4 regions of the Streptomyces sp. NPDC046831 genome follow, and region 4 is predicted to be linked to each of the others. Evidence: riboswitches for the same ligand, from Rfam matches in the RefSeq annotation. Region 4 holds a riboswitch; each other region holds the start of a gene.
What was found. Region 4 has a riboswitch for cyclic di-AMP ahead of ABZ920_RS17990 (transglycosylase family protein). Riboswitches for the same ligand answer to the same signal wherever they lie in the genome.

Region 1 (5,118 bases), on a different contig from region 4:
TCGGACACCGTGTGCCCGTTGATCGCGACCGAGATCCGCAGGTCGTAACCGCCGGGCTCCTCCTCGGCGTCGTCCAGGTAGGGCAGCAGTGGATGCGTGCGCTCCGGCGGGGCCACCCGGGCCTCCTCCAGGGCGTCCAGCGGGGTGATCCACGCCGACACCGACGTGGCGAAGGACTTGCCGAGGAACGGGCCGAGGGGGACGTACTCCCAGGCCTGGATGTCCCGGGCGGACCAGTCGTTGAGCAGGCACAGCCCGAAGACGTGCTCCCGGAAGTCGCCCAGGGCCACCGGCTGCCCCAGCGCCGACGGCACGCCCACCACGAAGCCGACCTCCGCCTCGATGTCCAGCCGGACGGACGGCCCGAAGACGGGGGCGGGGTCCGTGGGCGCCTTGCGCTGGCCCGACGGCCGTACGACGTCCGTCCCCGACACCACCACCGTGCCCGAGCGGCCGTGGTAACCGATCGGCAGGTGCTTCCAGTTGGGGGTCAGCGAGTCCACGGCGTCCGGGCGGAAGATCTGCCCGACGTTGCGGGCGTGGTTCTCGGAGGCGTAGAAGTCGACGTAGTCCGCGACCTCGAAGGGCAGGTGCAGGGTCACGGAGGACAGGGGGTGCAGGAACGGCGCGACCGTCTCCTGGTGGGACGGCACCGTCACCCACGCCGTCAGCGCGCGCCGCACGTCGGACCACGCCGTGCGGCCCGCGGCCAGCAGCGGGTTCAGGGTCGGCCGGGCGAGCAGGGAGGCGTACGGCGAGCCCAGCGCGACGGCCGCCGCCCCCGCGTCGAGGACGTGGTCGCCGAGCCGGACGCCGACGGTGCGTTCGGCGGAACCGGCGCGGGAGAAGACGCCGTAGGGCAGGTTGTGCGGGCCGAAGGGGTCGCCCTCGGGGACCTCGAAGGGGGGCATGGGGTGACTGCCTCTCTTTCGTGCTGTCTGTCGCGCACGCCGTCGTGCACGCCCTCGTGGTGCGCTGTGCCGCTCTCGCGCACGCCGGGCCCGGTCACCTGCCGTGCGGACGCCGAGCTCGGTGTGTGGTCGCGCCACACGTTACGGGGGCGGTGCCTGTCTTGGGCAGTGTCCAAAGGGTGTTCGATGTCCGCGATGTCCGTGTCGGAGTGGGCAATTCCGGCCTGGCGTCGTCCTGGTGCCGTCCGGGCGCGGACAGAGAGGATCGGGGCCATCGAGGGACACGGCCGGAATCCGGACGGCGTCGGCCGCGGACGTCCGGATTCCGTTGAGTCGGAGGGACCGCGGATCCGTATTCTCTGATCATGGCCGCCTCCCTCGCATATGCCCTCGTCGCCACTGACCTGGACGGAACGCTGCTGCGCGGCGACGACACCGTGTCCGAGCGGTCGCTCGCCGCACTGGCGCGGGTGGCGGACGCCGGTGCCCGGCATCTGGTCGTGACCGGGCGTCCGGCGCCGAGAGTGCGGCCGCTGTGCGAGACGCTGGGGAGCACGGGGCTGGCGGTGTGCGGCCAGGGCGCGCAGCTGTACGACGCCGGGGCGGACCGGCTGCTGTGGTCGGTCACCCTCGACCGGGAGCTCGCCGAGACCGCGCTCGGCAAGATCGAGGCCGAGGTGGGGGAGGTGTACGCGGCGGTGGACCAGGACGGGGTCGACGGGCTCACGCTCATCGAGCCCGGATACGTGATGCCGCACCCCACGCTGCCCGCCGTGCGCGTCGAACGGCGCGACGACCTGTGGACCCTGCCGGTCAGCAAGGTGCTGCTGCGTCATCCCGGACTGGCGGACGACGAGTTGGCGGCGGTGGCGCGCGCCGTGGTCGGTTCCCTGGCGACGGTCACCATGTCGGGCCCCGGCACCGTCGAACTCCAGCCGTGCGGGATCACCAAGGCCGCCGGGCTGGCGCTGGCCGCCGAGCACCTGGGGGTGAGCCGTGACCGCGCCCTCGCCTTCGGTGACATGCCCAACGACGTCCCGATGTTCCAGTGGGCCGCCCGCGGCGTCGCGATGGCCAACGCCCACCCCGAACTCAAGGCGGTGGCCGACGAGGTCACGTTGTCGAACGAGGACGACGGCATCGCCGTCGTCCTCGAGCGGTTGTTCCCGGGCCGGTAGGCGGACCGCCTCCGGCCCGGTGCGTCGTGCCCGGCACCCGGCCGTCGAGGCGGCCGGTCCTTGCGGTGCGCGGCCGTCGCGGCGGGGGCCGCCGGGTGCCCGCCGGAGCGGACGCGGGCGGGCCGGGCGACGCCGACCGGCCCGGCCGGGAAGCGCCGCGGGGGCGGGCGCCGCCGGACGCCCGCCCCCGGCCGCTGCCGGTGCCGGTCCGTCAGTAGGCGCCGAAGACGTTGTCGATCGAGCCGTACCGCTTGGCCGCGTAGTTGCAGGCGGCGGTGATGTTCGCGACCGGGTCGTAGATGTCGAAGGACGTACCGGGCACGTGGTAGGCCTTGAACGTCGGGTCGATGACCTGGAGCAGACCCTTGGACGGGATGCCCTTGGCCGCGTTGGAGTCCCAGTTGTTGATGGCCCGCGGGTTGCCCGAGGACTCGCGCATGATGTTGCGGTGGATGCCGTTGTACGAGCCCGGGATGCCGTTCTTGGCCATGACCGAGAGGGAGGCCCGGATCCACCCGTCGAGGTTGTTCGGGTAGCCGAGGGCGGTCGCGGTGGCCGGGGCGGACTCCGCCGGGGCGGACTCCGCCGGGGCGGCGGAGGCGCCGGTGGCGCCGAAGAGCGGCAGGGCGAGGACGGCCACACCCGTGCCGGCGACGGCGAGGGTGCGGGTCAGGCGGGCGGTACGGGTGCGGGTGCGGCGGGGCTGAGCCTGGGCAGGCATGGGCGAGTTCCTCTCCTTCGCCTGCGAGGTGAGCTGTCGGGTTCGGGCGGGAACTGCCCGGCCGTGCTCCGTCGGGAGCACGACTTCACCCCGAGCCGTTCCGGTGCGGCGCACGACGCGTCGGACGTGTCGTGCGGCTCCGGCCCGGCGACTTACCTGGGTCCCCCGCTCCTGCCGTGCGTGGTTCGGTCGATGGGTTCTCGGGCGGTGGCAGGATTCGGCGTCCACCCGACGGCCGGGAACGTATGCGAGAGCACATGTCCGGAACAAGTGCCGGAATCACACAACGCCCTGATTGACCTTGGACCGGAGGGTATGGGGTGCTTGATCCTTTGCGGTTGCCAAGGGTCAACTCGCTTGCCGGACAGGGGAGAACGGTGCGGGCGGCCGTTCGGTGCGCCCGGTCCGCCGAGTGGCCCAAATCACGGTTTGCGCCGCCAGGGGCATTCGGTGCCAACGGGGAATACCGCCCAATAAGAGCAAAAGGGTCAGGTGATCGGCGGTCCGTGCGGAGGAGTCGTCACCGAGCCTTGGCCAGGGGGCGACGATGGAGAGCGGAACGGGCCCGGGAGCGCGGGCCGCGCGGTCCACGACCCGCTGTGCGAGGCCGTCGTCATGCGGGGCAGGGGAGCGGGAGCATGGCCGGAATGGAGGGTGGCGCCGGTGAGGGGCGCGGCGGAGCGGGTAGGAGAGAGGAGTCGGCTGAAATACACACTTATCTGCCGATGAAGTGCATACCGGGCGTGATCCGATACCGCCTGGCCTGTATCGGTGGGCGATATCGGTGATCGAAACGTGACCGGATACGCTGACTTGAGTGGTGGCAGCGACCTATCGACAAACCGTGTAAGCGCCAGCAGACACCAGCAGACAGGAGACCCCTCGTGACCGTCGTCGGGCCGTTCGGGCTGAGCGTGCGGGACCAGGCTCTCGAAGCCGATGTCCAGGCCGGAATGGCGGCTGTCGAGGAAGGGTTGCTCGAAGCCACGAAGAGCGAGGTCCCCTTCATCACGGAGGCCGCGCAGCACCTCGTCAAGGCGGGCGGGAAGCGTTTCCGGCCACTGCTGGTGATGCTGGCGGCGCAGTTCGGGGACCCGTACGCGCCGGGGGTCGTGCCGTCCGCGGTGGTCGTGGAGCTCACCCACCTGGCGACGCTGTACCACGACGACGTGATGGACGAGGCCGGGGTGCGGCGCGGGGTGCCCAGCGCGAACGCCCGCTGGGGCAACTCCGTCGCGGTCCTCACCGGCGACTTCCTGTTCGCCCGGGCCTCGCAGATCCTCGCCGACCTCGGACCGGAGGCGGTGCGGGTGCAGGCCGTCGCGTTCGAGCGACTGGTCACCGGCCAGATCCTGGAGACGGCGGGGCCGCAGGACGGACGGGACCCGGTCGACCACTACCTGGACGTGCTCGGCGGCAAGACGGGATCGCTGGTGGCGGTGTCGTGCCGCTTCGGGGCGATGATGTCCGGCGCCGACGAGACGGTCGTCGACGTGCTGACGCAGTACGGGGAGCGGCTGGGAGTCGCCTTCCAGCTCGCGGACGACGTCCTGGACATCGCGAGCGACTCGCGCGAGTCCGGCAAGACGCCGGGCACCGATCTGCGGGAGGGCATCGCGACGCTGCCGGTGCTGCGGCTGCGGGAGCGTGCGGCGCGGCAGGGGCTCGCCGAGGACGTCGCGCTGTGCGAGCTGCTGGAATCCGACCTGAGCGACGACGCACGGCACGCGGAGGCGCTCGCCGCGCTGCGCGCCCACCCGGCGCTGGAGCAGGCGCGGCGGGACACCGTCCGCTACGCCGAGGAGGCGCGGGCCGCGCTGGCCCCGCTGCGGGAGTGCGAGGCGAAGGCTGCGCTGCTGGAGCTCTGCGACGCGGTGGTGCACCGGGCGGGCTGAAGCGCCCGGCGCGGAAGCGCGCACCGGCGCGCGGCCGGCACCCGCTCCCGCCGCACGGCCCGGCAGCGCGGCTGCGCGGCTGCGTCCGGAACGGGGGCCTCCGGCGCGGCACGGCCGGAGCACGACGCAGGACGCCCAGGGGCACCCTCGTGACACGCCCAAAGAGCCGTCGCGGCACGCCGGGAGCACGGCGCAGCACAACCGGAGCGTCCTCGCGACACATCCAGGGCACCCTCGCAGCGCGCCGGGAGCACGTTCGCGGCGTGCCGGCACGGGACCGGACGACGAGCGGTCCCTCTCCCGGCGGCGAAGGGCCTTCGCGCGAGGCGTGTCTGGCGCAACGTCACCCCTCCCACGGGCGCGGACAGGTGGGCCTCGCCCCTCGTACCGAGTGACCCAGGTCACGCGCCCGG
Region 2 (5,118 bases), on a different contig from region 4:
AAGATCGGCGTGAAGCTGGCGCTGCTGATCGTGATCCTGGGCCTGGTCTACGTGAAGCGGGACGAGGAGAAGGTGAGCAAGGGAATGTTCGGGCTGGTCGGGCTCCTGACCACGGCGAACATCTTCATCGCGGTGCTCTGGACCTGATCGGCACGGGCGAACGCGCGCCGGTCCCCGGGACCGGCGCGCGTTCGCGTCCACGCCCGCTCCCGGCGGCGACGGCCGGCCGGTCGCGCCGGCCGCCGTGCACCGGGCCGAGCGTCCCGCGCGCATCCGGCGGAACGCGCGGCGCGGCGGAGCGGCCGGCGCGTGGATACGCGCACGGGTCCCCCGTGCCGTGCCGGGCCGGGGCGCCGCCGGATCGGGCCGGAGACGCCCCGGAGCACAGCCACGCGCCGCCGGTCAGGCCGGGCGCACCACGCTGTGGATCGCCGACTCGCCGTCGTAGTAGATGGACTCCTCCCGCACGTAGGCGCCGGGCTTCGGGGCGTGAATCATCATGCCGTCGCCGATGTAGACGCCGACGTGGCTGATGTCGTCGTAGAAGAAGACCAGGTCCCCGGGCCGGGCCTGGGAGAGCGGAACCGTCGTCCCCGCGTCGACCTGGTCGTAGGTGGTGCGCGGCAGGGTGACGCCGGCGGCCTTCCAGGCGGCCTGGGTGAGTCCGGAGCAGTCGTAGGAGCCGGGGCCCGTGGCGCCCCAGACGTACGGCTTGCCGATCTGGTCGCGGGCGAAGGCGAGGGCCTTGTCGGCCTTGGTGGCGGAGGAGGGGTCCGACGTCGAGGAACCCGTCGGCCCCGTCGGGCTCCCGGACGGCTCCGCGCCCGGCCCCGAGGTGCCGGCGTCCTGTCGCGCGGCCTGCTCCGCCGCCTGAGCCGCCTGCTGCCGGGCCAGCTCCGCCGCCTTGCGGGCGGCCTCCTGCTGCCGCTGCTCCTGGAGGGCCGCCAGCCTCGCCTTTTCCTGCGCGTTCAGGGTCGCCAGCAGCTCGCGCGCGTCCGCCAGCTTCCGCTGGACGGTGATCTTGGCCGTCTTGATGTCGCCCTGCGACTCGGTCAGCGTCTCCAGGCTGCGGGTGGCCTCCCGCCGCTTCTCCATGGTCGCCGACTGCTGCGTGACGTAGTCGTCGACCATGCTCTTCTGACGCTCGGTCAGCCTGCTCATCAGCTGCGCCTGGTCGAAGTAGTCCTGGGGCGTGTTCGCGAGCAGGAAGGTTGCGGTGTCGGGCGCGGAGGCTCCGGTGCGGTACTGGGCGGCCGCGAACGACCCCAGCCGCTCCCGTGCCCTGTTGAGCCGTTCGGTGCGCTTGGCCACGTCGTCGAGGAGAGTGGCGACGCGCTTGCGCTGCTTGCCGGTCTTCTCCTTGGCCGCGTTGTACTTCTCGGTCGCCGACTCGGCCTGGCGGTACAGGTCGTCGACCTTCTTCTCGACTTCTTCGATGCTCGGCCTGTCGTCGTCGGCGGGGGCGGCGTTGGCCGACTGGGCGAGCAGGGCCACCGAGGTGAGGGCGGCGGTGGCCAGGGCGGGGGTGCGTATGCCTGCCACACCCGTACCCGTGGGACGCGTCTTGCGGTGCGACGCCAAGGGAGGCGACTCCTTCCATCGTCCGCCTACCGGGTTAGCTGTCGGGTTCGGGCGGGTGGTTCGGAAGGGTTGCCCTACGGTCCGTGCTCGCGTGGAGGTGCGGAGGACCGATTCACCCCGGGGTTCGGTGTGGGTCCCCGGCTCCGGCCCGCATGGCGGCGAGTCCGGACTCGGCGGAGGCCGCACGGCCGGCGACGTTCGCCGGAGAGGGTCGTACGGCCCGACGGCACGCTAGCCAACTGGTGTGGCTGTTGTGAAGGTTGGTGCACGATATGCCCGATACATTTTCGTGACCCGGCGCGCGTTCGCCGTTCCGGTGATCGTCCGGCTTCGCTCGGTGAGGAGATCTTCCGGTCGGTCGGCCGTGGCCGGGTGGGGGCAGTCATGACCTATCGCGCTCGATCGGTCACCGATATGACCTGATCGCGGTCGGTCGTCGTCGGTCGTGGACGGTCACCGGCCGGCCGGAGCGGGCGATGTTTCAGGGCGGCGACGGGTTGTCGGTGCGGAGCCCTAGACTCGTAGAGCGATGAGCAGCCTCTTTGACGACAGCTTCCTGGCCGACCTCCAGGCCCCGCGGGGCCACGAGGAGGAGCCCCCGCCGCCCGAGGACGATCACGCTCCGGAACCGGTTCCGGACGATCTGTTCGGGGGGAAGTTCGACGTGCCGCCGGACCGGTGGGACGGCGCAGGCCGGAGCGCGGGAGGGTACTACCGCGACGGCGCCCCGCGTCCGGTCGTGGACGCCGCCGCGCTCCTGCAGGGGCTCAACGACAACCAGCGCGCCGCGGTCGTGCACGCCGGTTCGCCGCTGCTCATCGTGGCCGGCGCCGGCTCCGGCAAGACCCGTGTGCTCACGCACCGCATCGCCTACCTGCTCGCCGAGCGGGGCGTCCACCCCGGCCAGATCCTCGCGATCACCTTCACGAACAAGGCCGCGGGGGAGATGAAGGAGCGCGTCGAGCAACTCGTCGGCCCGCGTGCGAGCGCGATGTGGGTGATGACCTTCCACAGCGCCTGCGTCCGCATCCTGCGCAGGGAGTCGAAGAAGCTCGGCTTCACCTCGTCCTTCTCGATCTACGACGCCGCGGACTCCAAGCGCCTGATGGCCCTGGTCTGCCGCGATCTCGACCTGGACCCGAAGCGCTACCCGCCGAAGTCGTTCAGCGCCAAGATCAGCAACCTCAAGAACGAGCTGATCGACGAGGAGGACTTCGCCGCCCAGGCCACCGACGGCTTCGAGAAGACCCTCGCCCAGGCCTACGCCCTGTACCAGTCGCGGCTGCGCGAGGCGAACGCCCTCGACTTCGACGACCTGATCATGACGACGGTCAACCTGCTGCGCGCCTTCCCGGACGTCGCCGAGCACTACCGCCGCCGCTTCCGGCATGTCCTCGTCGACGAGTACCAGGACACCAACCACGCCCAGTACGCCCTCGTGCGGGAGCTCGTCGGCACCTCCGAGCACCCCGTGGACGTACCCCCGGGCGAGGACGACGTCCCGCCGGCCGAGCTGTGCGTCGTGGGTGACGCCGACCAGTCGATCTACGCCTTCCGCGGCGCGACCATCCGCAACATCCTCCAGTTCGAGGAGGACTACCCGGACGCGACGACCATCCTGCTGGAGCAGAACTACCGCTCGACGCAGACGATCCTGTCCGCCGCGAACGCGGTCATCGAGCGCAACGAGTCCCGGCGCCCGAAGAACCTGTGGACCAACGCGGGCGCCGGTGCCCGGATCACCGGGTACGTCGCGGACACCGAGCACGACGAGGCCCAGTTCGTCGCCGACGAGATAGACCGTCTGACCGACGCGGGCGACGCCAAGGCCGGCGACGTCGCCGTCTTCTACCGGACCAACGCCCAGTCCCGGGTGTTCGAAGAGGTCTTCATCCGCGTCGGCCTGCCCTACAAGGTCGTCGGCGGGGTCCGCTTCTACGAGCGCAAGGAGGTCCGGGACGTCCTGGCCTACCTGCGGGTGCTGGCCAACCCCGAGGACTCGGTGCCCCTGCGCCGCATCCTCAACGTGCCCAAGCGGGGCATCGGGGACCGCGCCGAGGCGATGATCGACGCCCTCGCCCAGCGCGAGAAGATCAGCTTCCCGCAGGCCCTGCGCCGTGTCGACGAGGCGTACGGCATGGCGGCCCGCTCCACGAACGCGGTCAAGCGGTTCAACACGCTCATGGAGGAGCTGCGCACGATCGTCGAGTCGGGCGCCGGCCCGGCCACGGTCCTGGAGGCGGTCCTCGAACGCACCGGCTACCTGGCCGAGTTGCAGGCGTCCACCGACCCGCAGGACGAGACCCGCATCGAGAACCTGCAGGAACTCGCGGCCGTCGCGATGGAGTTCGAGCAGGAGCGGGGCGAGGGAGAGCCGGGCACGCTGGCCGACTTCCTGGAGCAGGTGGCGCTCGTCGCCGACTCCGACCAGATACCCGACGAGGAGGACGGCGACGGCGTCATCACGCTGATGACCCTGCACACCGCCAAGGGCCTGGAGTTCCCGGTCGTGTTCCTCACCGGCATGGAGGACGGCGTCTTCCCGCACATGCGCGCCCTCGGCCAGACCAAGGAGCTGGAGGAGGAGCGGCGGCTGGCGTACGTCGGCATCACCCGCGCCCGCGAGCGGCTCTACCTGACCCGTTCGGCGATGCGCAGCGCATGGGGCCAGCCGTCGTACAACCCGCCCTCCCGCTTCCTGGAGGAGATCCCGGCGGCCCACGTGGACTGGAAGCGGACGGGAGGCTCGTCGGCGATGTCCTCCGGCCCGGCGTCCGCGGTGGCGGCCTCGCTGTCGTCGTCCCGTTCGCGTTCGTCGGCGTCCGGCGCCTCCGGGTTCGCCACGCGCCGCACCTCGGACAAGCCGGTGGTGTCCCTGGCCGTCGGGGACCGGGTCACCCACGACCAGTTCGGCCTCGGCACCGTCGTCGCGGTCAAGGGCACGGGCGCCAACGCGGAGGCGACCATCGACTTCGGCGACACCAAGCCGAAGCGGCTGCTGCTGCGGTACGCGCCGGTGGAGAAGCTGTAGTCCCACGGGACGGGGAAGGGCCCAGGCCGTTCGGCCGGGGCCCTTCCCACGTTGCGTCGAGAGCCGGGCCGCCCGCACGCCGGACAACCGGAACGTCGGGACCGCCAGGCGGGGTCGAGGCCGTCAGGCGGGGTTCAGGCCGTGGCTGCGCAGCCACGGGAGCGGGTCGATCGCCGAACCGCCGCCCGGCCGCACCTCGAAGTGGAGGTGGGGGCCGGTCGAGTTGCCGGAGTTGCCGGAGTACGCGATCGGCTCCCCGGCCTTCACCTGCGTGCCGGAGGGCACCCGGTAACTGGAGAGGTGGCAGTACCACGTCTCCGTGCCGTCCTTCGCGGTCAGGATCAGCATGTTGCCGTACGCGCTGTTCCACTGCGTCCGGACCGTGCCGTCGGTCGCGGCCATCACCGTCGTCCCGTACGACACGGGGAAGTCGATGCCGGTGTGCAGCGACATCCAGTTCACGCCGGCCTGGCCGTAGTAGGCGCTCAGCCCCTGCTGTTCGACGG
Region 3 (5,118 bases), on a different contig from region 4:
GTCGCAGGCAGGCCACGGCGGGCGAGTCACCGCACCCGCGGACCGGCGACCGCACCCCGCGTCGCAGGCAGGCCACGGCGGGCACGGACGACCGCGCCCGGGGGCCGGTGACCGCGCCCGCTCGGGGGTGCGCCTAGGCCGACGCCTCGTCCAGCTTCGCGATCTCCTGGCCGGACAGCGCCAGCTCCGCCACTCCCACCAGCGCGGGCAGCTGCTCCACGGTGCGCGCCGAGGCGATCGGGGCCGCCACCGTCGGCTGCGCGGCCAGCCAGGCCAGGGCGACCGTCGCGACGGGGACGTCGTGGGCCGCGGCGATCTCGTCGAGGGCGGTGAGGACCTTGCGGCCCCGCTCGCTCTCCAGGTGCTTGCCGGCGCCCTGGGCCCGTGGGCTGTCCACCGTCGCGCCGGGGCGGTACTTGCCGGTCAGGAAGCCGGAGGCCAGCGCGTAGTACGGGACGGCGGCCAGGCCGGAGCGCTCGGCGAGGTCGCGGAGCGGTCCCTCGTAGGTGTCGCGTGAGACCAGGTTGTAGTGGGGCTGCAGCGCCACGTACCGGGCCAGGCCCTCGCGCTCGGAGAAGTCGAGGGACGCGCGCAGGCGCTCGGCGGAGATGTTCGAGGCGGCGATGTGGCGGACCTTGCCCGCCGTCACCAGGTCGTCGAGGGCGCCGATGATCTCCTCGACCGGCACCTCCGGCTTGTCGAAGTGGGTGTAGTACAGGTCGATGTGGTCGGTGCCCAGGCGCCGCAGGGAGGCGTCGGCCGCGGCCTTGATGTTGGCGGCGGTCAGCCCCTGGAAGTCGGGGTGCTGGCTGACCTTGGTGGCGATGACCACGTCGGAGCGGTTGCCGCGTTCCTTGATCCACTTGCCGACGATGGTCTCCGACTCGCCGCCGCTGTTGCCCTCCACCCAGGCCGAGTAGGAGTCGGCGGTGTCGATGAAGTTGCCGCCGGCGGCCGCGTAGGCGTCGAGGACGGCGAAGGACTGCGCCTCGTCGGCGGTCCAGCCGAAGACGTTGCCGCCGAGGGCGAGCGGGAAGACCTCGAGGTCGGACGTACCCAGCTTGCGTAGAGAAGTCATGTCCAGTGTCAACGCACGTTCCGGAGCGCTCAATTCCGGATCCGCTGCAAAAGGTGGGCAAACACCTGACCGGCGGTCCTGACGTCGGGGGGACGTCGTCAGGACCGCCGGGGCCGGGAAGCGGCTGTCAGGGGGTGAGGCCCTTGTCGCGCAGCCACGCCGCCGGGTCGATGCCGGTGGCCTGGCCCCCGGGGTGGACCTCGAAGTGCAGGTGCGGTCCGGTGACGTTGCCCGTGGCGCCCACGCGGCCGATCACGTCGCCGGTGGCGACCTTCTGCCCGACGCTCGCGCTGATCGACGACTGGTGGCAGAACCACAGCTCAGTGCCGTCGTCGAGGGTGAGGATGGTGCGGTAGCCGTACGCGCCGGCCCAGCCGGCCTCGGTGATGGTGCCGCCGTGCACGGCCTTGATGAGGGTGCCCGTGGGCGCGGCGAAGTCCAGCCCGGTGTGGTAGCCGGAGGACCACATGGAACCGGCCTGGCCGAAGGCCGAGGTCAGGGTGTACGAGGAGGTGGGGAGCGTGTACTGCGCGGCCAGCCGGGCCAGGCGCTCGGCCTCGGCCTTCTTCGCGGCCTCCTGCTCCGCCTCCTTCTCCGCGGCGGCGGCCTTGGCCTCGGCCTCCTTCACCGCCTTGGCGGCGGCCTCCTCCGCCTGCCGGGCGGCGGCGGCGGCCGCGGCCTGCTGGGCCTTCGTGTCGACCTGGACCTGCTGCTGCTCGGCCTGGGCCATGATCCGGTTGCGCAGGGCCTCGCCCGCGTCGGAGGACCCCTGCGCCGAGTCGGCGGCGCTGGTGGTGAGGCTGCTGAGCGCGGTCGCGGAGCCCTGGGCCGCCGGTGCGGAGCCCTCGTCGTCGAAGAGGGTGCCCACGGAGGGCAGATCGGGCATGGAGATCGACACCGGCGGCTTGCCGGTCTGGGCGCTGGCCATGCCGCCCGCGCCCACGGCGGCGATGACGCCGACGCCGAGGACGGTGGAGCTGCGGGCGAGCCCGCCGCCGCGCTGCTTGGTGACGCGATGCCGGCCACGGACCGGGCGGACGGAGTCCGCGGTGGGGTTCCACTCCTCCCACGGGCCCTCGTCGGGGATGCGGCTGCCGTACCCGAAGGTGTCGGTGCTGTTCCCGCCGGTGTGGAACGGGGCCTGGGGGGCAGGCGGGTTGGACGCCACGCGGGCGCGCTCCTTTCCTTCCGTTCGCCTACCGGGTTAGCTGACGGGTTCGGAGCGGGAAGGTCTCCTACGCGCGTATACCGCCCGTTCGACACGGCGGACTACGCTCGACTCACCCCAGGTTGGTGGTTCCCCGGTTCCCTGACGGGATTCGGCGCGTGCGCACGGAGCCGTCTCGGGTGACGGCTGGGACGACCGCGCTGCGTTATCGAACGTTAATAGACCCGGGCCGTGGATTCCAAGCCGTTCGGCTTGATCGTTAAACCCAATTGGCGCGGAGAATCTGGCCGACGGGGGTCAAATACGGGCGAGTCGGCCAACCTCCGTGTGCACATGCCGCCTGACGATATGTCAGCCGTTGTGCGCGCGGAGACGGCACGCTCACCCACGGTGACGCGGCGTCAGGACCGCCGTACGGCCAGCAGGGCCATGTCGTCCGACAGGCCGTCCCCCGTGTGCCGGCGCACCTCCGCCGCGAGGGTGTCCAGCAGGGCGTGCGGGTCCCGGAAGGCCCGTCCGGCCAGGCGCTGCTCGGGGTCGTAGAAGCGGCCCCGTTCGTCGCGGGCCTCGGACAGTCCGTCGGTGTGCAGGAGGAGGGTCGCCCCGGCGGGGAAGCGGGTCTCCTCCGCACGGCCGGGCCGGACGCCGAGGTCCTCCAGGCCGAGCGGCAGCGCGGGCTCGGCGGCGAGCAGCGGACGCACGGTGCCGTCGGCGTGCAGCAGGAGCGGCGGCGGATGACCGCGGTTGACGATCCTCACCACCGCCCGGTCGTGCGGGATCTCGGCGAGGACGGCCGTGGTGAAGTCCTCGCACGCGTCGGGCCCGCCGCGCCGCGCGTCCTCGCGGGCCAGCGCCCGCTCCAGCCGGCCCGCCACCCCCTCCAGCGTGGCCTCCTGCTCGGCGGCCTCCCGGAACGCCCCGAGGACCACGGCCACGGCCGCCACCGCCCCCATCCCCTTGCCGCGCACGTCGCCGACGACGAGCCGCACGCCGTACGGGGTGTCCTGCACGGCGTACAGGTCCCCGCCGATGAACGCGTCCGCCTGCGCCGCCTCGTAGCAGGCCGCGACGTCCAGCCCGCCGATCCGCCCGGCCGGCTCCGGCAGCACCGCGCGCTGGGCGGCCTCGGCGATCTCGTGGGCGGAGGCCAGCCGCTCGTGGCCGCGGCGCACGAGGAGGTTGATGAGCACGGCCAGCACCGCGACGGTCGCCACGGTGACCAGTTCGGTGAACGCCTCGACGCGCCGTACGGCACCGGTGCCGAGGTGCACCGCGAGCACGACGGCGACCGCCGCCGCCCCGGTGAGCGCGGTGGCCCGCCGGGACAGCAGCGGCGCGGCGACCAGGGGCGCGGCCGTCAGGAGCGGGGCCGCGGTGACGTCGGTGGGGGCGAGGCAGTCGAAGCAGGCGCCGACGGCGAGCAGCAGCGCCGGGAGCAGCCGGGTGAGGGCACGGGCGTACGGGATCCGCCGCCGCCCGCCCGCACCGGGCGGAACGGGAGCGGCAGCACTGTCCCCGGCTGCCGGACCGGGCGCGGGGCCGCCGGGTGGCCGGCCGCCGGCTCCGATGCCGTGGGAGGCGCCGGGTGAGGAACCGCGCGGGGCGGCGGGGGCGGCGGGGTGAGGGCTGACCGCGGGTGGGCCGTTGTGCGGGGCGGCGTCTCCGTCACCGGGCTGCCGGCCGCCGTGCCCGCGCCCGGTCGCCCCACCGGCGTCACCGGGTCTGAGGGCGTACGGCCGCTCGTCCTCCACCTCACCTGGCCGCACCACTCGTCTCCTGCCGCACGCGCCGAACGCCGGTCTCGCCCGTCCAGGTTTCCCGGAGCCGGCGCGGGGGGCGAGTTGGTGGGGGCCGACCGGATGAACCGGACGATCGAGTGTGACGCAGCACACGGACACACACCGGGACCGCGGGCTGCCGGAAAGCACTCAGGGCCGGAATCCTGGAACGGATTCCGGCCCTGAGCCTTCAGTAGCGGGGACAGGATTTGAACCTGCGACCTCTGGGTTATGAGCCCAGCGAGCTACCGAGCTGCTCCACCCCGCGTCGTTGTGCTTTGAGTGTACGGCATGCGCAGGACAGATGGCCAATCGCTTCCCGGGCCGCGTGTCCGCCGCCGGTACCGGTGACGGGAAACCCCTGGTGATCGGGCGACGGGTGAGCCCCTCGGTACCGGCCCGAGGGAACCCTCACCGCGGCCGGGAACGCCCACCGGTGCCCCCGCTCAGCCCAGCAGGTGCCGGTTCGGCGCCTTGGCCCGCTCCTCGTACTCCGGCAGCACGACCGTCTCCGCGCCCCCGGCCGCCAGCACCCCGGCCCCGTCGGCCGCCTCGACGAACGTGTCCGGCTCCCGCCAGGCCGTCACCACCCGACGCACCCCCGCGTCGAGGATCAGCCGGGCGCAGGGACGGGGCCGGGAGGCCCGCCGCGCGCAGGGCTCCAGGCTGCTGTACACGGTGGCGCCGGGCAGCCGCGGGTCGGCGCCGTCCACCTTCGCCAGCGCGGCCTCCTCCGCGTGCACCACCGGGTCACCGCCCTCGCGGGAGTACCCGCGCGCCAGCTCCGTGCCGTCGGCGGCCACCACCAGCGCGCCCACGCTGAACGCGGTCGCCGACGGCGGGCATCGCTCCGCCAGCTCGCACGCCATGCGCAGCCAGTGCCGGTCCGCGGGCGAGGCGAGGCGTCCGCTGCCGGGAGCCGTCGGCTCGTACCGCATGAGCACGACGTCCCCGATGGCCCGTGTCTCCACCAGCCGCAGCCGCCCGCCCTGGTAGGCCCCCGGCCCGAACAGCCGCGGCGCCCCGGGATCGCCCACGAACAGCGGGGCCAGGACGAGCTGCAGTTCGTCCGCGAGCTGCTGCTGGATCAGCTG
Region 4 (5,118 bases):
GGATGGAGTTCGTACCGCAGTCGACGGCGGCGACACGGGTCACTTCTGGTCCTCCTCGGCGGTGCCGGCGGCCTCGTCACCGGTGGCGGACGGGGCGCCGCAGTCCTGCCCGGGAACCGTGACGCACGGCCCCTTCAGCCACCACTCCGGCAGCATCGCGAGCGCCTCGTCCCCGAGCGGGTTGACGCCGGGGCCGGCGGCCAGCGAGTGGGCGACCAGCACGTGCAGGCACTTGACGCGGTCCGGCATGCCGCCCGCGCTCGGAAAGCCCGTCAGTTCCTCGATCTCGTCGCGGCGCCGGATGTAGTCCTCGTGCGCGGCCCGGTAGGCGTCCGCGAGCTCGGGGTCGGTGGCGAGGCGCTCCGTCATCTCCTTCATCACGCCGCTCGCCTCCAGCGTGCCGATCGCGGACGCGGCGCGCGGGCACGTCAGGTAGTACAGCGTCGGGAAGGGCGTGCCGTCGGGCAGCCGGGGCGCCGTCTCGACGACGTCCGGCTGCCCGCAGGGGCACCGGTGGGCGATCGCGCGCAGTCCGCGCGGCGGCCGCCCGAGCTGCTGCTGGAAGGCCTCGACGTCCCTGTCGGTGGGCTCGGTGCGCGGGGTGGGCGGCGGAGGGGTCTGCATGCCGTACGAAAGTCTCTCTGAGGTCTGTGTCGGGTTCACTGGGCGGAGGCGTCGGACTTGTCCACGCCCTCCCAGACGTTCGCGTACCAGGGACGGCGTGCCGTGGTGAGGTCGGCGCGCGACTGCTCGGCCGTGCCCGGGTCGATGACGATGTATCCGGTCTCCCCCGGCAGCACGTAGTGCAGCCGGCGGCGGATCTGCTGCTGGGCGTAGGCGTCGTCCTGCCAGCGTGCCTTGAGGTCGCGCAACTGCCGCACCCGCTGCTGGGCCTGCCGCTTCTGCTGCTGCATGTCGGCGATCTCGGCCCGCTGGGAGAAGTACTGCCGCATCGGGTACGCCAGCGCGACGACCATCGAGCACACGACGAGCGCGAGCAGCGCCGCGCGCCCGGTGAGCCGGGAGCGGCGGGCCTGCCGCCGCGTCTGGGAGCGGTAGACGCGGGCCGCCGTCTGCTCGCCGAGCAGCCTGAGCCTGGTCGCGGTGGAGAACCGGTCCCGGTCGGTCACGGCATGTCACCTCGCCTCACTACGCCGGTCACCTCTCTCGTCGGCCGGTGGTCCGGTGGGTGTCCCGGGACGGCGCGGCCATCGCCCCCGCCGGCCCGCGGGCCACGCCGCACGTGCGTACGTCCCCGCACACGGTACGGGACCGGGTACGGGGACGTACGTACGACTGGCTGGGCCTTCCTGCCGGACGGCTCAGCCCTTGAAGCGCGGGAAGGCGCTGCGGCCGGCGTACACCGCGGCGTCGTCGAGGATCTCCTCGATGCGCAGCAGCTGGTTGTACTTGGCCACGCGCTCGGAGCGGGCCGGGGCACCGGTCTTGATCTGGCCGCAGTTGGTGGCGACGGCCAGGTCGGCGATGGTGACGTCCTCGGTCTCGCCGGAGCGGTGGGACATCATGCACTTGTAGCCGTTGCGCTGGGCCAGCTCGACGGCGTCCAGGGTCTCGGTCAGCGAGCCGATCTGGTTGACCTTGACCAGCAGGGCGTTCGCGGCGCCCTCCTCGATGCCGCGGGCCAGGCGCTCCGGGTTGGTGACGAACAGGTCGTCACCGACGAGCTGGACCTTGTCACCGAGCCTGGCGGTGATGGTCTTCCAGCCCTCCCAGTCGTCCTCGAACAGCGGGTCCTCGATGGACACGAGCGGGTACGCCTCGACCAGGTCGGCGTAGTACTCGGTCATCTCGGTGGCGGAGCGCTCCTTGCCCTCGAAGAGGTAGGAGCCGTCCTTGTGGAACTCGGACGCGGCCACGTCGAGCGCCAGGGCGATCTGCTCGCCGGGGGTGTAGCCGGCCTCCGTGATGGCCTCGAGGATGAGGTCGAGGGCCTCGCGGTTGGAGCCGAGGTTCGGGGCGAAGCCGCCCTCGTCGCCGAGGCCGGTGGACAGGCCCTTGCTCTTCAGGACCTTCTTCAGGGTGTGGTAGACCTCGGCGCCCCAGCGCAGGGCCTCGGAGAAGGACTCCGCCCCGATCGGCGCGATCATGAACTCCTGGATGTCCACGTTGGAGTCGGCGTGCGAGCCGCCGTTCAGGATGTTCATCATCGGCACCGGCAGCAGGTGCGCGTTCGGGCCGCCCAGGTAGCGGAACAGCGGCAGGTCGCTGGCCTCGGACGCGGCGTGGGCGACGGCGAGGGAGACGCCGAGGATGGCGTTGGCGCCGAGGGAGCCCTTGTTGTCGGTGGCGTCGAGGTCGAACATCGCCTGGTCGATCAGGCGCTGCTCGGTGGCGTCGTAGCCGACCAGCTCCGGGCCGATCTGCTCGATCACGGCGAGGACGGCCTTCTCGACGCCCTTGCCCTGGTAGCGGTTGGGGTCACCGTCGCGGAGCTCGATGGCCTCGAAGGCGCCGGTGGAGGCGCCGGAGGGGACGGCGGCACGCCCGGTGCTGCCGTCGTCGAGGCCGACCTCGACCTCGACCGTGGGATTGCCTCGGGAGTCCAGGATTTCCCGGGCTACGACGACGTCGATCGACGGCACGAGCATCTCCTTCTTGGATGTGACGCTGGAAGTGCGGGGCTGGTGTGCCTTGCGACTAGAGCCTAACCGTCCCGGGGCCGCCGGCAGCCGACCGACCGCCCCGTGGACAAGCTGACGGTACACATTGTTTCTGCTCGGAACAAAGGGCCCCGGCGAGTCCGGGCCATACCGGAGGAGGGGCGAGCGGGCGGCGGGCGGCGGGCGGCGGGCGGCGGGCGGCGGGCGGCGGGCGGCGGGCGGCGGGCGGCGGGCGGCGGGCGGAAACGAAAAAAGCCCCGCTCCGGTGCGTACGGGGGAACACGCACCGGAGCGGGGAGCCCGGGGGACGGGGTGGACCGGGGGCACCGGGGCGGCCCCGCGGTGCGGGGGCCGCGCCCGCCGGGGTCCGGCGGCCCGGTCAGCGGCCGGCTGTCACTTCAGGTGCAGCTGCTGGCCCGGGTAGATGAGGTCGGCGTTGTCGACGATGTCCTTGTTGAGGTCGAACAGCTTCTTCCAGCCGCCCTGGACGTTCTGCTTCGCCGCGATCCTGCTGAGGGTGTCGCCGGCGACCACCTTGTACTCGCCGTCGCCCTTGGCGACCTTCTTGCCGGTCGGGGTGGTGACGGTCTTCTTGGCGGCCGGGCGCTCGGCGGAGCGGGAGGCCTTCTGCTCGGTGGAGCGGTTGACGGTGCTGCCGCTCTTGGCGGAGCCGCTGTCCGACGAGGACGGGGCGCTGCCGTTGTAGGCGGCGTTGGTCAGGCCCTTGCCGCAGACCGGCCAGGCACCCTTGCCCTGGCCCGCGAGGACCTTCTCGGCGACGGCTATCTGCTGGGCCTTGGTGGCCAGGTCGGCGCGCGACGCGTAGGCCGTGCCCCCGAAGGCGGCCCAGGTCGAGTTGGTGAACTGCAGACCGCCGTAGAAGCCGTTGCCGGTGTTGATGGACCAGTTGCCGCCGGACTCGCACTGGGCGACCGCGTCCCACTGGGAGGCGGTGGCGGCGGAGGCGCTGCCGGCCGCCATCAGCGGGGCGGCGACGGCGGTGCCGGCGACACCGGCGAGCGCGATGGCACGGGTGGCCTTGGACGGACGACGGTGCGTGCCCTTGCCGGAAAACAGCATGGTTGGATCCCCTCACCGACGCCTGCGAGGTGAGCTGTCGGGTTCGGGCCGGTTGAGTTGCCCGGCCGCGTCCCTGTGCGGGACGCGGCTTCACCCCGAGCCGCTCCGGGCAACAGCCCGGTACGGCACTTACCTTGGGTCCCCCGCTCCTGCCTGCGGCGCATGATGCGACGACTGTTCCCGTGCGGCCGCTGGCAGGATTCGGCGTTGCGGCAGCCGGGGCTCGCGGTGACGAGCGATCACGACCGTAGACACGGCTGCCGCGGAATTTCAAAGACGATCAGGGCTTCTGAGACTCATCCCACACTTTCACCGAAACGGACATTCAGCACTAATACTGACGTGAACTGCCCCTACTTTCGGGCGTTTTCGGTGCCTACATCCAGCGTCTGACCGGTGACGATGCTGTTCGGGTCGGAGCCGATCGCCGCCCTGTTCGCCGCGTACAGCGCATGCCATCCGCCGTCGAGGTCAAGGGAGTCGGCGATGGACGCGAGGGAGTCGCCGGCGCGGACGATGTAGGAACCTCCGGCGGCGGGCGTGTCGTCGGTCTCACGCACGGCGTGACGGCCGGCCGACGCGGCGGTGAGGTTCTCGGCCGGGTCCTCCGCGGCGCTGCCGCCGCGATGGCGGCCGGTGCCGAGCGCCCCGGTGTCCACGAGGGCCGAAGAACCGCCGGTCTGTTCCCAGTTGTCCGAGTCGTCCGATCGGGGCGGCACGGACGGCGAGCTGCCGGGAGCCTGCGTGTCGCGGGGTGCGGCGGGCGCGGACGTGCCGGACTCGGCCGGATCGTCCGTTTTGGCGGATGAAGAGGCGGAAGAGCCCGAAGAGGGCGCCTTCGGACGGGAATCAGCCGCGGAGCCGGACGAGGGGGACGAATCGGCGCCGGACGAGGGCCGGGCGTCGCCGGGCGACCGCGTGGAGTCCCCGGCCTCGCCGGACAGCCCCGAGTCGGGCGTCCGGGGCGAGCCGGTGGAACGGGATGAACCGGACGAGGAGGACGAGTCGTTGCCCACACCGGTGTCCACGTCGGCCGAACCGGTGTCCTTGTGCAGCCCGGAGAGGAGTCCGCAGGTGGGCCAGGCGCCCGGGCCCCGGTCGTCGAGGATCTTCTCGGCGACGGCTATCTGCTGGGAGCGGCTGGCCTGGTCGGCGCTCGGCGCGTAGGTGAGCCCGCCGTACTTGTCCCAGTCCTCCTGGGACAACTGCAGCCCGCCGTAGTAGCCGTTGCCGTTGTCGGCGCTCCAGGAGCCACCGCTCTCGCACTCCGCGACCTTGTCCCACGTGGTGCCTTCCGCCGCGCTGGCGCCGCTGGCGCCGAGCAGCGGGATGGCGATGGCGGATCCGGTCACTCCGGCCGCGACGAGCACGGCCGGGGCCTGACGGGGCCGCCGGTGACGACCGTTCCCGGAGAGCA

Region 1: another riboswitch for cyclic di-AMP. It lies ahead of ABZ920_RS18855 (transglycosylase SLT domain-containing protein); the one in region 4 lies ahead of ABZ920_RS17990 (transglycosylase family protein).
Region 2: another riboswitch for cyclic di-AMP. It lies ahead of ABZ920_RS09000 (NlpC/P60 family protein); the one in region 4 lies ahead of ABZ920_RS17990 (transglycosylase family protein).
Region 3: another riboswitch for cyclic di-AMP. It lies ahead of ABZ920_RS22775 (M23 family metallopeptidase); the one in region 4 lies ahead of ABZ920_RS17990 (transglycosylase family protein).

The regions. Positions count from the first base shown of each region.
Region 1 is NZ_JBEYXZ010000020.1:110,685-115,802, forward strand. It holds gene fahA (fumarylacetoacetase) at 1-911, opposite strand, end outside; gene ABZ920_RS18850 (HAD family hydrolase) at 1,277-2,089, shown strand; gene ABZ920_RS18855 (transglycosylase SLT domain-containing protein) at 2,301-2,810, opposite strand; cyclic di-AMP (ydaO/yuaA leader) riboswitch at 2,816-3,011, opposite strand; gene ABZ920_RS18860 (polyprenyl synthetase family protein) at 3,695-4,705, shown strand.
Region 2 is NZ_JBEYXZ010000007.1:15,222-20,339, forward strand. It holds gene ABZ920_RS08995 (hypothetical protein) at 1-147, shown strand, start outside; gene ABZ920_RS09000 (NlpC/P60 family protein) at 403-1,581, opposite strand; cyclic di-AMP (ydaO/yuaA leader) riboswitch at 1,589-1,752, opposite strand; gene pcrA (DNA helicase PcrA) at 2,111-4,612, shown strand; gene ABZ920_RS09010 (M23 family metallopeptidase) at 4,736-5,118, opposite strand, start outside.
Region 3 is NZ_JBEYXZ010000029.1:20,371-25,488, forward strand. It holds gene ABZ920_RS22770 (aldo/keto reductase) at 134-1,078, opposite strand; gene ABZ920_RS22775 (M23 family metallopeptidase) at 1,206-2,246, opposite strand; cyclic di-AMP (ydaO/yuaA leader) riboswitch at 2,258-2,413, opposite strand; gene ABZ920_RS22780 (PP2C family protein-serine/threonine phosphatase) at 2,648-3,814, opposite strand; tRNA gene ABZ920_RS22785 (tRNA-Met) at 4,219-4,292, opposite strand; gene ABZ920_RS22790 (dihydrofolate reductase family protein) at 4,471-5,118, opposite strand, start outside.
Region 4 is NZ_JBEYXZ010000019.1:34,415-39,532, forward strand. It holds gene ABZ920_RS17970 (Ppx/GppA phosphatase family protein) at 1-43, opposite strand, end outside; gene ABZ920_RS17975 (DUF501 domain-containing protein) at 40-624, opposite strand; gene ABZ920_RS17980 (septum formation initiator family protein) at 660-1,130, opposite strand; gene eno (phosphopyruvate hydratase) at 1,323-2,603, opposite strand; gene ABZ920_RS17990 (transglycosylase family protein) at 3,015-3,701, opposite strand; cyclic di-AMP (ydaO/yuaA leader) riboswitch at 3,706-3,872, opposite strand; gene ABZ920_RS17995 (transglycosylase family protein) at 4,055-5,118, opposite strand, start outside.